3 regions of the Thalassotalea piscium genome follow, and region 2 is predicted to be linked to each of the others. Evidence: predicted binding sites of a transcription regulator. Region 2 holds the regulator's gene; each other region holds the start of a gene.
What was found. The regulator sigma-54, encoded in region 2, starts transcription at its own class of promoters, with help from an activator protein. The targets are predictions, from matches to a motif close to GTTGGCACGNNNNTNGNNT.

Region 1: a site for sigma-54 is predicted at 2,430-2,448, ahead of QUD79_RS05055 (DUF3192 domain-containing protein). Genes of this name have one in related genera too.
Region 3: a site for sigma-54 is predicted at 2,209-2,227, ahead of QUD79_RS10530 (DUF1328 domain-containing protein). Genes of this name have one in related genera too.

Annotation. Positions count from the first base shown of each region.
Region 1 covers NZ_AP027362.1:1,178,550-1,183,147, reverse strand. Annotated here, with positions in the region: gene QUD79_RS05070 (TniQ family protein) at 1-437, shown strand, start outside; gene QUD79_RS05065 (hypothetical protein) at 451-936, opposite strand; gene QUD79_RS05060 (GNAT family N-acetyltransferase) at 1,270-1,908, opposite strand; gene QUD79_RS05055 (DUF3192 domain-containing protein) at 2,000-2,377, opposite strand; gene QUD79_RS05050 (hypothetical protein) at 2,563-2,883, shown strand; gene syd (SecY-interacting protein) at 2,892-3,464, opposite strand; gene queF (NADPH-dependent 7-cyano-7-deazaguanine reductase QueF) at 3,523-4,368, shown strand.
Region 2 covers NZ_AP027362.1:589,196-593,793, reverse strand. Annotated here, with positions in the region: gene lptC (LPS export ABC transporter periplasmic protein LptC) at 1-181, shown strand, start outside; gene lptA (lipopolysaccharide transport periplasmic protein LptA) at 198-677, shown strand; gene lptB (LPS export ABC transporter ATP-binding protein) at 687-1,412, shown strand; gene QUD79_RS02520 (RNA polymerase factor sigma-54) at 1,482-2,990, shown strand; gene hpf (ribosome hibernation promoting factor) at 3,019-3,306, shown strand; gene ptsN (PTS IIA-like nitrogen regulatory protein PtsN) at 3,339-3,791, shown strand; gene rapZ (RNase adapter RapZ) at 3,864-4,598, shown strand, end outside.
Region 3 covers NZ_AP027362.1:2,427,555-2,432,152, reverse strand. Annotated here, with positions in the region: gene QUD79_RS10545 (PA2778 family cysteine peptidase) at 203-1,189, opposite strand; gene QUD79_RS10540 (PA2779 family protein) at 1,161-1,532, opposite strand; gene QUD79_RS10535 (hypothetical protein) at 1,684-1,965, opposite strand; gene QUD79_RS10530 (DUF1328 domain-containing protein) at 1,992-2,168, opposite strand; gene QUD79_RS10525 (response regulator) at 2,338-4,311, opposite strand; gene QUD79_RS10520 (response regulator) at 4,322-4,598, opposite strand, start outside.

The sequences.
Region 1 (4,598 bases), 590 kb from region 2:
ACCTAACAGAAGATACGCTAATCGACACTATTTGCATCAATGAAAATGTATTAGCAGAATTTCTTGATACCATATTTTTAAAATCATTAAGCGCAGTAACATTGCCTCGTACCAAGCGTATTCTTGGTATTTCAAGAGACCGTGTGGTTCAATTAGGTAAGCTTGATTACATTGATGAACTCATCACGAAGCCGACAATTCGTTGTTACACAGGAGAATCTATTGCCTCGTTTTTAGAAAGTTATATTTGTATAGACCACTGGGCAGAAAGCAAAAATGCTTGTTCTAGCAAAATCATCAAACACTTAAAACAACAGAAATTTGAGCCTGAATTATCACCGTTTATCTACGAAAAATCAGATGAACTTAATACTGTATTAGAGTGTTGCTTTTCTGAGAATACGCAAGCACAACAACAACTAGATATGTTTGGATAAACAAGCTTATTCACTATAGCTTGTCTAGCATTTCTAGTTCCTTATTTATCTTACGAACCTCCCTCTTGTTAGAAACCCTTTCTCCAACAAAATAACTCATTAGTTCCTTATTCGACGCTATCTTTGCTTGCTCCAACTCTTTCTTTAGATCTTCGTTATTTCGCTTTAAGAAATCAAGTTGCTCTCTTAATATGTACTTTCTATTAGTATGGGCAAGCTGAACCCTAATCATAAAAGCAGAGCTTATTATACCTCCCCCTAAGGCAGCTAATGATAAAGATGACACTTGCTGTAACACAGCGACATTATGCTGCTTTGATAACACTGGATACTTCCCAATGATAAGTGCTGCTAAATCGTTAAAAGTAGCAGCCACAATACATATGCTGAATCCCAAAAGTAATAAATAATGAGGACGACTATAAAATTTATGGTTTGGAAGGAAATAAAAAAAGATAACAATACTAAAAACAAAAATTAACCCAATATATAAAATCACTATTTACTCCTATTAAAATCAAACAATGTTTATATTTGCTAATTTATTAGCTTGTAAAATATCTGTAAAATTATAAAGTTAATTTAAAGTTTTTTTGTTTTAGGCGTTATTAGATTATATGGATTTCTCGCAATTCATGATGTTTATAACAAGATTCTCGCGTTCTCTGAAGCAAAATTGAAAATCAAAAAATGTTAACTTCTTTGCAGGCGTTATTCTATTTGAGATCGATTTCTCACGAAAACCCAAGATCTACACATTAAAAAAGGACTGATACATAGCAGTCCTTATTGACATAAATTAGGTTGTATAGCTGAACAGTGGTATATGGCTTTACTCTCTGTAATTAACCATAAGTGAGCCAGAAACATTGCCTACAGTAACATTTGTTATAAGCTGATAACCAACGTCAGTAAAAAATGTTTGATATCTTTCTGTAGTCGCAAAAACGGCGACTCCTTCGCTGTCTGGGTGCTCTTCCAATATGGTGGTCACCGCAGCCATTAAATAACGGCCAAAGCCGTGTTGTTGATGCAAAGGATGAATCGCAATAAAGGCTAGCATATGAAAGGTTTCCATCGGCACTGACGATAAAATAATATCTTCTTTTTCAATCATTTGCTTGGTACTAAAGTAACCTGCGCCAAGTAGCATTTTTAAACGCCAATGCCAAAACCTGCCAGAAGAAACACCTTCGTCTGATTTATTTAAGCAAGCAACACCAACCATGGTTTCACCTAAATAAAGTCCTACTATAGGTTGTTTAGCATGCCAAAAAGCACCTAACTCTTCTCGAATAGATGTACGCAAACGTTGCTCATAATCGATACTATCACCGTCAAATATTTCTAAAAAAACGGGATCGTCGTGGTAGGCTTGATATAATAATGAGGCGGCTACTTTCAAGTCTTCAGCAACAAGATAGGCTGCCCTGATCTCAACACCACTTTCCTTTTTTAAATCTGCGCTCATAAAAAACCTTATATTATTATTTGTATCTACCATAGCAGGTAAATTAAAATAAGATCAAATATTGAGCGCAGGTTTACTGCAAAACAGTTGATTAATTTTTTATGTTTCTACTATAGTCAGCGCCATTTCCGGTATCAATTAACGCCCCATCAACAAAGTGCAAATAAGTGCATTCATCTTTAGTTGTTAACCCGTCTTTGTGCACACGGTGTGTACGGTAATACAACACATTAACCGTTTGACCTGCTTGCTCGAAAGATTCTGTAAAATCTGCTAACCCTAAGCGATTTTGCACATCAACAATACTAGACTTTAAAGTAAGTTTAGAAATTATTTTTCGATTTTCGCTTTCTCTATCACTAAAGTCTGATGAAAAGTTACTGCCATCTCCTTCACCGTTTACCGCGATTACACAGCCTGTTAATGAAAGTGATGCAAGTAGAGTTAGCGCAATTAATGATTTGCTCATTGAAAGTTCCTTAAAATAGCTTGTTAAATAAATGGGTTATTTAACTAATTAATAGCAAGCTATAGGCCAACTACCTTAATCAACTGAAATATAAGGAATAAGAAAAGATTAAACTAAATTGTATAAAGACTTTAGTTAACTATTTAGCTAAAATATGGTCAATTAAACACAGCTATTTAATTATTATGACAACTTCTGAAGAAATTTTAATCATCGCTAACCAGCTCGCTAATGCAGGTAAAAAGCCCACTCTTGCCTTAGTGAAAACTAAGTTAAGCCAACCAGCTCCTTTAGCTTTGCTCATTAATACGCTTAAAAATTGGCAACATCAGCCAGAAAATATAAACCTGAACAGAGATACTGAAATAAAAGCATCTTCAACACTTGTAGCAACTAACAATATCACGCAATTAATTGCTGACGCGATTGATCCTCTCCAACAAGAAATTGTTCAATTAAAACAGAGGATAACCAAGTTAGAATCAAAAATAGATAAGATAAAATAAAGTTGAGCTTATTTAGGATGGTCTCCCTGATATACAAATGGCGTTAATTGTTGAATAAATTCGTTCAACGAGTCTGCTAATTTTTTGTGCGGCTCACAACCAATACCTTCAACCCAAACAGAACCGTCGGCATTGTCGATAGATAAGATAAAGTTTTCATCATCTGTGATTGCGAAAAACACAGTAATTTTTTGCTTTAACTTTCGCTTCATTAAAATATGTCCAATAATATTTTCTTGCAATCGTGCAAAATCTTCTTCGCTCCATGCGAACAGCAAAGACAACTCTCCATGTTCGCAATTTGCTGCAATACTATCGCTAAAAATTGTTGTAAAGTATTGACAAATATCTGTGTGTAACTCTACATCTAAAGCTTTTTCGACGTTTTCAAATGATAATGTTGACTCAACTTTGTGAGGTAACCAAGTATTAAACTGCTCGTCAAACTGACTTACAATACATGACGATGGCCACTGCTCATCTATTTCAACTAGCGGTAAATGATTAAGCTGATTTTTATAAGCTTCAACATAGTTTTGACTAAACAACCAAAGTGACGAGGATAAACCGCTGTTTAACAATATCTTCTCCTAACTAAATACAGTAAAATAGAACACAAATACCCAATAATTTAACATCATGAGTCAATACAGTAACAATTCATTATTAGACCAACTTACTTTAGGTAAATCAACTAGCTATAGTCAGTATTACGATCCTAGTTTACTACAAGGTGTACCGCGTAGTCTAAACCGAGATCAACTTTCGATAACAGCAAGTACTTTACCTTTTAAAGGTGAAGATGTTTGGTATGGCTATGAGTTATCTTGGTTAAATAGTAAAGGCAAGCCCATTGTTGCGTTGGCAGAGTTTAGGTTTCCTTGCACCACTGCTCATATTGTAGAGTCAAAATCGTTTAAATTATATTTAAATAGCTTTAATCAAAGCCGCTTTAACTCTGGTAAAGATGTAGAAAAAGCACTTCTCACTGATCTACAAAAAATTGTTGAAGGTGAAGTAGAGGTTACATTATTTAACGTTGAACAATGCCCTGCCTTATCATTTATCAAAAGTGATTATGAATGTATTGATGACTTAGATATTGAAATAGATAGTTATCAGCTAGACCCTAGCTTACTTCAACTATCTGTTTCACCAAAACCTGTCAGTGAAAAATTAGTCAGCCATCTCCTTAAATCTAACTGCCTAATCACTAATCAGCCAGATTGGGGGACAATTTATATTGATTATAAAGGCGCTAAAATTTGTCATCAGTCGTTGTTAAAGTACCTAGTTTCATTTCGTCAGCACAATGAGTTTCATGAGCAATGTGTTGAGAGAATATTTATCGACTTGATGAAATACTGCAAACCAGACTCACTTACCGTATTTGCACGATATACACGCCGTGGAGGCTTAGACATTAATCCTTATCGTTCAACCACAAGTAAACCTGCGCCAAATTTAAGAACGTTAAGGCAATAAAATACAGCCTAATTGGTATTGATTGTAATTTTTAAACTCAAAACATCCTATTAAGCGCTTTTTTTGCTCAGTTGTACTGACTTTTTCTTGATCTTACGTATACTATTATTATGTGCTTTTTGAACTGTTACGTTTGTGAATGTAATACCAGTTTCATTAATTAGGTGATCAATTTTATACACAGGAAAAACCGTCAAATACAAGGCATTTATTTTTATCATTCGTTGTTC
Region 2 (4,598 bases):
AATTCATGGTCGGTATTTAGAGTTAGATCTTAATACTAATATTATTAGTTCTGAGCAAACTATTATGATTGAAGGGAAAGACTTCACCATATATGGTTCAGGACTAATTGTAGACTTAAATACAAAACAAATGACGTTGACTGAACATGTACAAACCATTTTTAAAAGTATTAAAAACTAGCCTTATTATAGTAGGCATGAGCTCAGCATTAGTTTCGACAAGTTATGCTGACAAATTAGACTTAAAAAAAGAAATTAATATCGATGCTTCTCGACAGGCTGCTGATTTAAAAAATAAAATATTTAGCTATATCGATAATGTTGTGATCACTCAAGGCACGTTACGGATCAAAGCTGATTTAGTACAGGTGATCACTGACACCGAAACCGACGAAAAAACATATATAGCCAAAGGCAATCCTGCAACCTTTTCTCAAAAGCTTGATGACGGTACGCCCATATACTTACAAGCTAATGAAATTAAATATCAGCCTAGCCAAAATATCGTAGTAATTTCTGGTAACGCAGAATTGCGCCAAGAAGGAAGCAAAGTCAGTGGCAGTATAATTACTTACAATTTTGTCACGGAACAAGTCAGTGCCGATAGCGATGCGGATAGTGATGAAAATAATCGAGTAAAAACTGTATTACAACCCAAAGCGTTGGATAAAAATTAACTTATGGAAATATCAACTCTTTGTGCCACAAGCTTAGCGAAAGCTTATAAAGGCCGTAAAGTAGTAAAAAATGTAAGCTTGCAGGTTCAAGAAGGGCAAATTGTCGGTTTACTTGGACCAAATGGCGCAGGTAAAACAACATCGTTTTACATGATTGTAGGGTTAGTGCCTAATGATAGTGGCAGTATAATACTCAACGATGAAGATATCACCTTACTCCCTATGCACGAACGCGCACGAAAAGGTATTGGTTATTTACCTCAAGAGGCCTCAATCTTTCGAAAACTCACTGTACACGACAATATAATGGCCATTTTACAAACACGAAAAGAACTTTCTGAGATTGAACGTCAAGAAAAGCTTGAACATTTATTAGAAGAGTTCAATATTAACCACATAAAAGACAATTTAGGTATGAGTCTTTCAGGTGGCGAGCGGCGTCGTGTAGAAATTGCCCGTGCCTTGGCTGCTGATCCTAAGTTTATTTTACTTGATGAGCCTTTTGCAGGCGTTGACCCTATTTCAGTAGGAGACATTAAAAAAATTATTCTACACTTAAAACAACGAGGCATTGGTATATTAATTACAGACCATAATGTACGTGAAACTTTAGATGTATGTGAACACGCTTATATTGTAAGTCATGGCGAATTGATCGCAGAAGGGGATTCAAATCAAATACTGGCCAACCAAACAGTAAGAGATGTATACCTTGGTGAGCAATTCACGCTATAGTATATTCAAACTATAGTATTAGTTAATGCGATAAACGTTATTAATAATTAAAGGAACATAAGTATTTCGATGCGCCCTAGTCTGCAGCTCCGAATTGGACAACAACTTACAATGACTCCACAGTTGCAACAAGCAATAAGATTGTTGCAACTGTCGACCTTGGATCTTCAACAAGAAATACAAGAAGCGTTAGACAGTAATCCATTATTAGAAGTTGATGAATCTTCAAATTCAGATCAGGAAAGTAGTACAGATAATTTCGATGATGCTTTTTCTGCCTCTACAACTGAAACAAGTACGACTGATAATAATGATGGCAGTGAAGACTCTACACCAACGATAGACGAAATATCCACTACTGAGGCAATGGACAAAAACGAGATCCCTGAAGAATTAAATATAGACACAACATGGGATGAAAGTTTTAGTGCCGGTGTATCAAATACAGGCGTAGGTGTTGCGAGCGAAGATTACACATATCAGGGCGAAACTGTCGATTCAATTCAAGACCACCTGCGTTGGCAAATGGACTTAACTCCCTTCTCTGATACAGACCGCGCGATTGCCACAGCGATCATAGATGCTATTGATGACGCTGGCTATTTAACTGTTTCAGCTGAAGAAATATTAGAAAGTGTAGGCGCTGACGATCTAGAGCTAGATGAAGTAGAAGCCGTTATTAAACGGATTAATATGTTCGACCCTATAGGTGTAGGTGCACGTAGCATTTCTGATTGTTTAATTATTCAGCTTAATCAATTTGACAAATCAACACCCTGGCTAGAAGAAAGCAAATTAGTATTACGCGAGCATATCGATTTACTTGGTAGTCGTGATTATCGACAATTAATGCGTAAAACTCGCTTAAAAGAAGATCAGCTCCGTGAGGTTATCCGCTTAATTCAAACATTAGATCCTCGCCCCGGTGACAGTGTCATTAAAGGTGAAGACCAATACGTTATTCCTGATGTTTCCGTTGAGAAAAAAAATGGTCGTTGGGTTGTTGAGCTCAATCCTGATACTGCGCCTAAATTGTCAGTAAACCAGCAATATGCCTCAATGGCACGCTCTATGAAGTCCTCAACTGATAGCCAATTTATTAGATCAAACTTGCAAGAAGCCAAATGGTTTATTAAAAGTTTAGAGAGCCGCAACGACACGTTATTAAAAGTGTCTAACTGTATCGTGCAGCGCCAGCAAGGCTTTTTTGAACATGGACCTGAAGCGATGCGCCCCATGGTGCTAAACGATGTTGCAGAAGCTGTAGATATGCATGAATCTACAATTTCTCGCGTAACAACACAAAAATATATGCACACTCCTCGAGGCATATTTGAACTTAAGTTTTTCTTCTCTAGCCATGTAAGTACCGAAAACGGTGGCGAGTGCTCATCAACTGCAATTAGAGCATTGATTAAAAAACTTGTGGCTGCAGAAATACCAGCTAAACCGCTAAGTGACAGCAAAATGGCTGAACTACTCGCAGAGCAGGGTATTAATGTTGCACGAAGAACAATTGCAAAATACCGAGAGTCTTTATCTATTCCCCCTTCTAATCAACGTAAAAGTTTACTTTAAGTAAACGCAACAATAAGGATTGAATGTTATGCAAATTAATCTTACAGGTCATCATGTTGAAATTACCGAGGCATTACGTGAAAGCGTAAATACAAAATTCGCAAAATTAGAAAGACATTTTGATCAAATTCATAATGTTTACGTGGTGTTAACAGTAGAAAAGAATAGTCAAATAGCGGAGGCAACCGTTAACCTTAGCGGAACAGAAGTACATGCTAAAGCCGATAACGCGGATATGTATACTTCAATAGATCGACTCGTCGATAAACTAGATCGCCAAATATTAAAATATAAAGGCAAAATAACTCAACATTAACGCTATAAAATATAGCTAAGTAAACCGGTATCATGAAGTTACTTGAACTACTTAGCTTGAACTGCACTTTATGTGCAGTTCAAGCCACAAGTAAAAAGCGAATACTAGAAGTTATCTGTGATGCAGCTTCTAACGAACTTAACGACTCATCAACTTATGAATTATTAACAAGTTTGATGGCACGAGAAAAAATGGGTTCAACAGGGATAGGTAATGGTATAGCCATTCCTCACGGCCGATTAACTAATTCAAACAAAACTGTCGCAATAGTTGCCACTAGTGAACAACCGATAGAGTTCGACGCGATAGATAATAGACCTGTTGATATTTTTATTGCATTATTTGTTCCTGAGCAACAATGCGAAGAACATTTAGTGACATTACAAAATATCGCAGAGCTGTTTACCGACAAACAGCTTTGCAAACAAATTCGAAAGAGTACTACTGCGCAAGAAATGTTTGATTTAATTAAACAAGCCAGTTAATTTTTTAACACTATAGCCATTGATAGATAAACACTATTATTGGCTACACATTTTGCCAAATAAGGCTGAAAAATGAAATTAACCATTGTGAGTGGTCGCTCAGGTTCAGGTAAAAGTGTCGCACTACGCGTACTTGAAGATTTAGGCTATTACTGTGTTGACAATATCCCCGTAAATTTACTACCGGCGTTAACACATACCGTAATAAATGATTATGAAACAGTCGCAGTCAGCTTAGATGTTCGAAACTTACCTAACGACCCAGCTGACGTTTCTGAAATACTTGATTACCTGCCCACAACTGTTGAACTAAATATTCTTTATTTAGATGCTGATGACTCTGATTTAATTAAACGCTTTAGCGAAACTCGCCGATTACACCCATTAATTAGACAAAACATTGCCTTAGATCAGGCACTAATTTTAGAGAAAAAGTTACTAGAGCCTATATCTAGTCGCGCTCATTTATACATAAATACCAGCCAGTTAACCCCTCACCAACTCGCAGATTTGGTAAGAGAGCGAATTTTAGGTAAAAAAACTGGCACTATGGTTGTTGTGTTTGAGTCATTCGGATTTAAGCACGGCGTACCTCAAGATGCAGACTATGTATTTGACGCTCGCTTTTTACCAAACCCTTTTTGGGAAAAGGAGCTTAAAACTTATACCGGGTTAGATCAGCCAGTCAAAGATTTCCTTTCATCTCAACCAATAGTGACTAAATTCGTCTGGCAAATAAACAGCTTTTTTATGACATGGCTACCCCACCTAGAGCGAAATAATCGTAGTTATGTCACCATTGCAATA
Region 3 (4,598 bases), 1.8 Mb from region 2:
TTAATTAAGTTATCTATTTTATGCATAAGAAAAACAGTCAAATACAAGGCGTTTATTTTCATAACTAGTTGTTCAGGGCAATTATGCTTGCATTGTCTGCATAAGCTACATCCTTGTAGCGATAATTATTAAATAAATAACGCAGTAGTTGATTTTTTAGCCAGTATAAATGATCGCATAGTTATTGAGATTAATGGTATTGTTAATTATTCGTAGCAAAAATTTCTTTTTGTGTTGCTAATATGTTTTCATCTGTCGGTGACAGAGTTACAGCCTTATTAATGAGAATTTTTGCCTCTTCAATCTGACCGTTTTTAAAGCGTGCATAAGCATAGTTATTTAAATAATGGCTTTGCTTTTGTCCATTGCTAATGCCCTGATCAAACCAAAAAATAGCCTTGGTTAAATTACTGCTTTTGTTTTCGTCTTTCTCTAAATAATAATTGGCAAGTAAAAAGTAACTTAACCAGTTATTTGGCCAAGCCTTAATGGCATTGTGTAAATAAGGTATTGCAGCCAACGCTTGCCCTGTTGATATTAAATCTTGAGCGGCACTAATATAAGTAAAGTCATCTAGAGGTGTTGTGCTTTGTGTTGGTGTTAACGCTGCAACAAACCAAAAGCTTGCCCGTTGCCATGTGCGTTCAAATACTTGCATTGATACCCTGCGATTTTCAATGTCAGCAGAATGAAGAATAAACTCATGGGTGTGTAAGTCATAACCTTTAACAACAGCATAATGCCATAATGGATACCAAGAAAGGCCTAGGTTCTGCAACACAATAACTGGGATGTTTTGGTTAACTAGATCCATTAACTCTGTTAATGAACCACGTTTAGCGTAAGCAAGAAACCCTTGTTGTCTAATGGCAGCAACCATTTCTAGCTGTAAACTACCTTGCCTTTTTGGGATAAATAGTTGCGGAGCAATTTGTTCTGGTGTTTGTTTTACGCCATTGTATTCAAACACCTCAGCAAGCGTGGTTGGCCCACAATAATAGGCTTGTTGAGGGTAAAAAGGAACGCCTTGAATATTTACTTTAGCAGGTATGTTGGTTGGCGCGTGCTCAACAAGCTGCAATGTTTGTGGTGGGGTGGCACAACCAAGCAGAGAAAAAAGGCTGGCTATAATGCCAACCTTTATTACTTTATTGGCTAATTTAAATAGGGTCGATGAACGAATAAGCATCAGTAACGCCTAATAAATCAAGCACAGCAACCACAAGAAGCACTGTAAATATTGTTCCAACAACACCACTGCCTGCTGGGGCATCGTTAATTTGGTTATTTAACGATGCTAATTCGGCATTGGTTAGGTTATTGATACGTTGCTTTGCATCATCAGGGCTTACACCTAACGCTACTAATTGCTGTTGCACTTTATCTGTTTCAACCATTGATAATATTTGTTGCTTGGTGATAGCAGATCGTTGTTGCTCAATAACTGAAGCAGAACTTACTGTTCCTGCTAATGTAGTTACTGGTAAAATACTAGTTAGCAGTGCTGCGAATAGCATGATCATGTTTTTCATTTTCTTTCCTTATTGTTTAATTTATTCAATTAATTTTAACTTAAAGTAATGAAAATAATGTGAATTAAATGATTTTAGTCTTTTACTAAAATGACTTAATTCACTAGGTATATACCCTCTAGGTATAATATCTATTGTTTGGCACTAGTGTTTAACAATCAGTATCTTTTACATCAAGTTTGTCTTTAGCTTTTTCACAGGCATCTTCAATAGCATTGCCAGTATCTGTTGCTAAATCTTTAACTTTGTCTTTTGCACTTTCAGCGGCGTCTTTTAAGTTGTCACCAGCATCTTTTGCAGCATCTTTAGTATTAGCTATTGCGTTGTCTACTTTTTCACCTGCGTTTTCAGCTTTATCATCACTACAAGCTGCTAAGCTAAGTAGTACGGTAAGTGTTAGTGCTGTAATTGAAATGTTTTTATTAATATTCATGAAATTCTCCTTAAAAAATATAATGGTTAAGCTCTTGGAGCTTTTCCTCGTAATGCGTTAACTATCAGTGATATAACAAGTAAAACTACAAAGATGAAAAAGATAATTTTTGCTATTCCAGCTGCTGCACCTGCTATTCCACTAAAGCCAAATATGGCTGCGATTATTGCGATAACTAAAAAAGTGAATGCCCAACTTAACATTAGATTTCTCCTTTACTTTATTGTTTGACATACCTTAACTATGCGATAGTTGTGCCATGTATTAAGTGACTGAAAAGTAAGTGTATTGTTTATCTTCTTGATTTGGGCGTTTAAAAGGTTAGGTAAATATTACAAGGTACTTTTGTAGTAGTTGCACAGTATGCAGAAGTTACTGTTGATCAAACAGTTGTTGAAGTAGTGCGAGGTTTATTGGTTTGAGTAGCGCTTTATCGGCCCCCGATTGGGCAATACTTTCTTTTGATACCTGATTACCGCTAACAATGGTTATATTGGCATTGGGTACTTGCTGCTTTAGTGACGAACTGAGGATTAGGCCATTAGCATCAGGCAGGTTCATGTCAACTAATATATACTGCCAGTGCTTATCTGTAATAAGTATGTTGTTTGCTGCTGTTGCGCTGTGAGCTATTGTTACTGCTTTATCTAAGCTTTGAAGTAATAATGCAGTGATTTCTGCAGCATCAACATCGTCTTCAATTAGCAGTATACGTTCATTATTTTTAATGTTTTTTTTGGTGTTGTTTTTATGTTGCACTGTTGAATCAAGCGGAGACTTAATGAGCTGCTGCATAATTTTTTGATGTAATTCGTATTTATCTATGGGTTTGGGAACTACGTCATTAAAGCCTAGGTCATGCAACTCTCGTTGTACCCCTTTCATTGTTGCCGCAGTTATTGCTAGTATTGGAGTGTTTATGTGCATGTTTCTAAGCTGAGATATAGCCCTTTTACCATCTAACACAGGCATGTGAATATCCATTAAAACTAGATCATAAGGTGCACAAGACTCGCTTGCTGAAACTATTTTTGAAATCGCTTGCTGGCCATTATTTGCATAGCTCACTTCAAGGCCAAAGGAGCGGCAAACATAGCCAATTAATCGTCTAATATCATCAATGTCATCAACAATTAATACTTTGCCTGAAAGTTTGCTAAGGGTTTCTGTTGATGACTTATAATCGCTACGCTTGAAGGATAACGTTTTTTGTTCAACACCTGAAATGTTGCCAGGGTCAATCGATACTACAAACTTACTACCCACACCTAGTGTTGATTCAACTGATATATTGCCACCCATATGCTTTAACAGTTCACTGCAAATTGATAAACCAAGGCCTGCGCCTTCTTCGTTACGTGAAACAATATCTTGAACTTGTTCAAAAGGTTTAAATATTGTTGCTAACAAACTGTCAGGTATACCAACACCGGTATCGCTTATTGAAAAACATAAGCATGGCTTATTGGCGTTATCCTCTAACCAAATATGAAGGTCAACAGAGCCATGATTGGTGAATTTAATTGCATTATGAATAATGTTAATCAGCACTTGGCGTAATCTAAGGGGATCAGCCGTAATTTCGATAGGTAGTTTGGTTTTAGCAATTAAATTTAGGTTAATACCTTTATCTTGTGCCGACATAGACATGAGTGTGTAAACATCTACAATAAAGCTTTCAAATGACACTGTGGTGTTATTGAGTTCAAACTTTCCAGCGGCAATTTTAGAGAGGTCGAGTACATTATTTAATAACCCCAATAGGTGTTTACCGTTGTCTAATATAGTAGTAAGTTCAGGTTGAATTGCATTGTTAGCGTGATCACTCAGTAGTAATTCTGTATAGCCAAGTATTGAGGTGAGTGGCGTACGTAATTCATGGCTTAAATGTGCTAGAAACTTATCTTTGGATCGGCTTTTAGCCTCAGCTTTTATTCGTTCAACTCGTTCATTTTCTATGTCTTTTCTTGCCAGTGCATAGCGAATTGCTCGGTTAAATCTTGCGCTATTAAGTTCAGATTTTACTAAGTAATCTACCGCACCGGCATCGAGCGCGCTGTTATCAAGTTCAGTATCTGTTTGCCCTGTAAGCATAATAATTGGCACAGTGCAGCCATCAGCAGAGGTTTGTTTAAGTACCGCTAAACCGTTTAAACCACCTAGCTGATAGTCTAACAAGCAAATATCATGGGTATTTGCTTTTAGCAGCGCTAATGCTTCAACAGGGTTATCGACCCAGTCAATAGTAAAGTGATGACTTGGCATTTGCTGAAGGTAATCGCAGGTGAGAATATAATCATCTTCGTCATCTTCAACTAATAAAATACGGGTACTTAACTTAGACATAGTGTTGTTACTAATTTTTTTCGTTATACGATGGCAGATCAACAAACTCTACCCAGTATTTACCTAGTGCTTTCATTAAGTCGACAAGCCCTTCAAAGTTAACAGGTTTAGTAATATATGACGCTGCACCCAGTTCATAGCCTTTGACCATATCTTCTTCTTGCTTTGACGTTGTTAAAATAACAACAGGAATACCCTTTAATTCAGGGTTAGCTTTTATTTCTTTTAACGCTTCTCGGCCGTCTTTACGGGGCATATTTAGATCAAGCAGTATTAGTCCTGGCCTA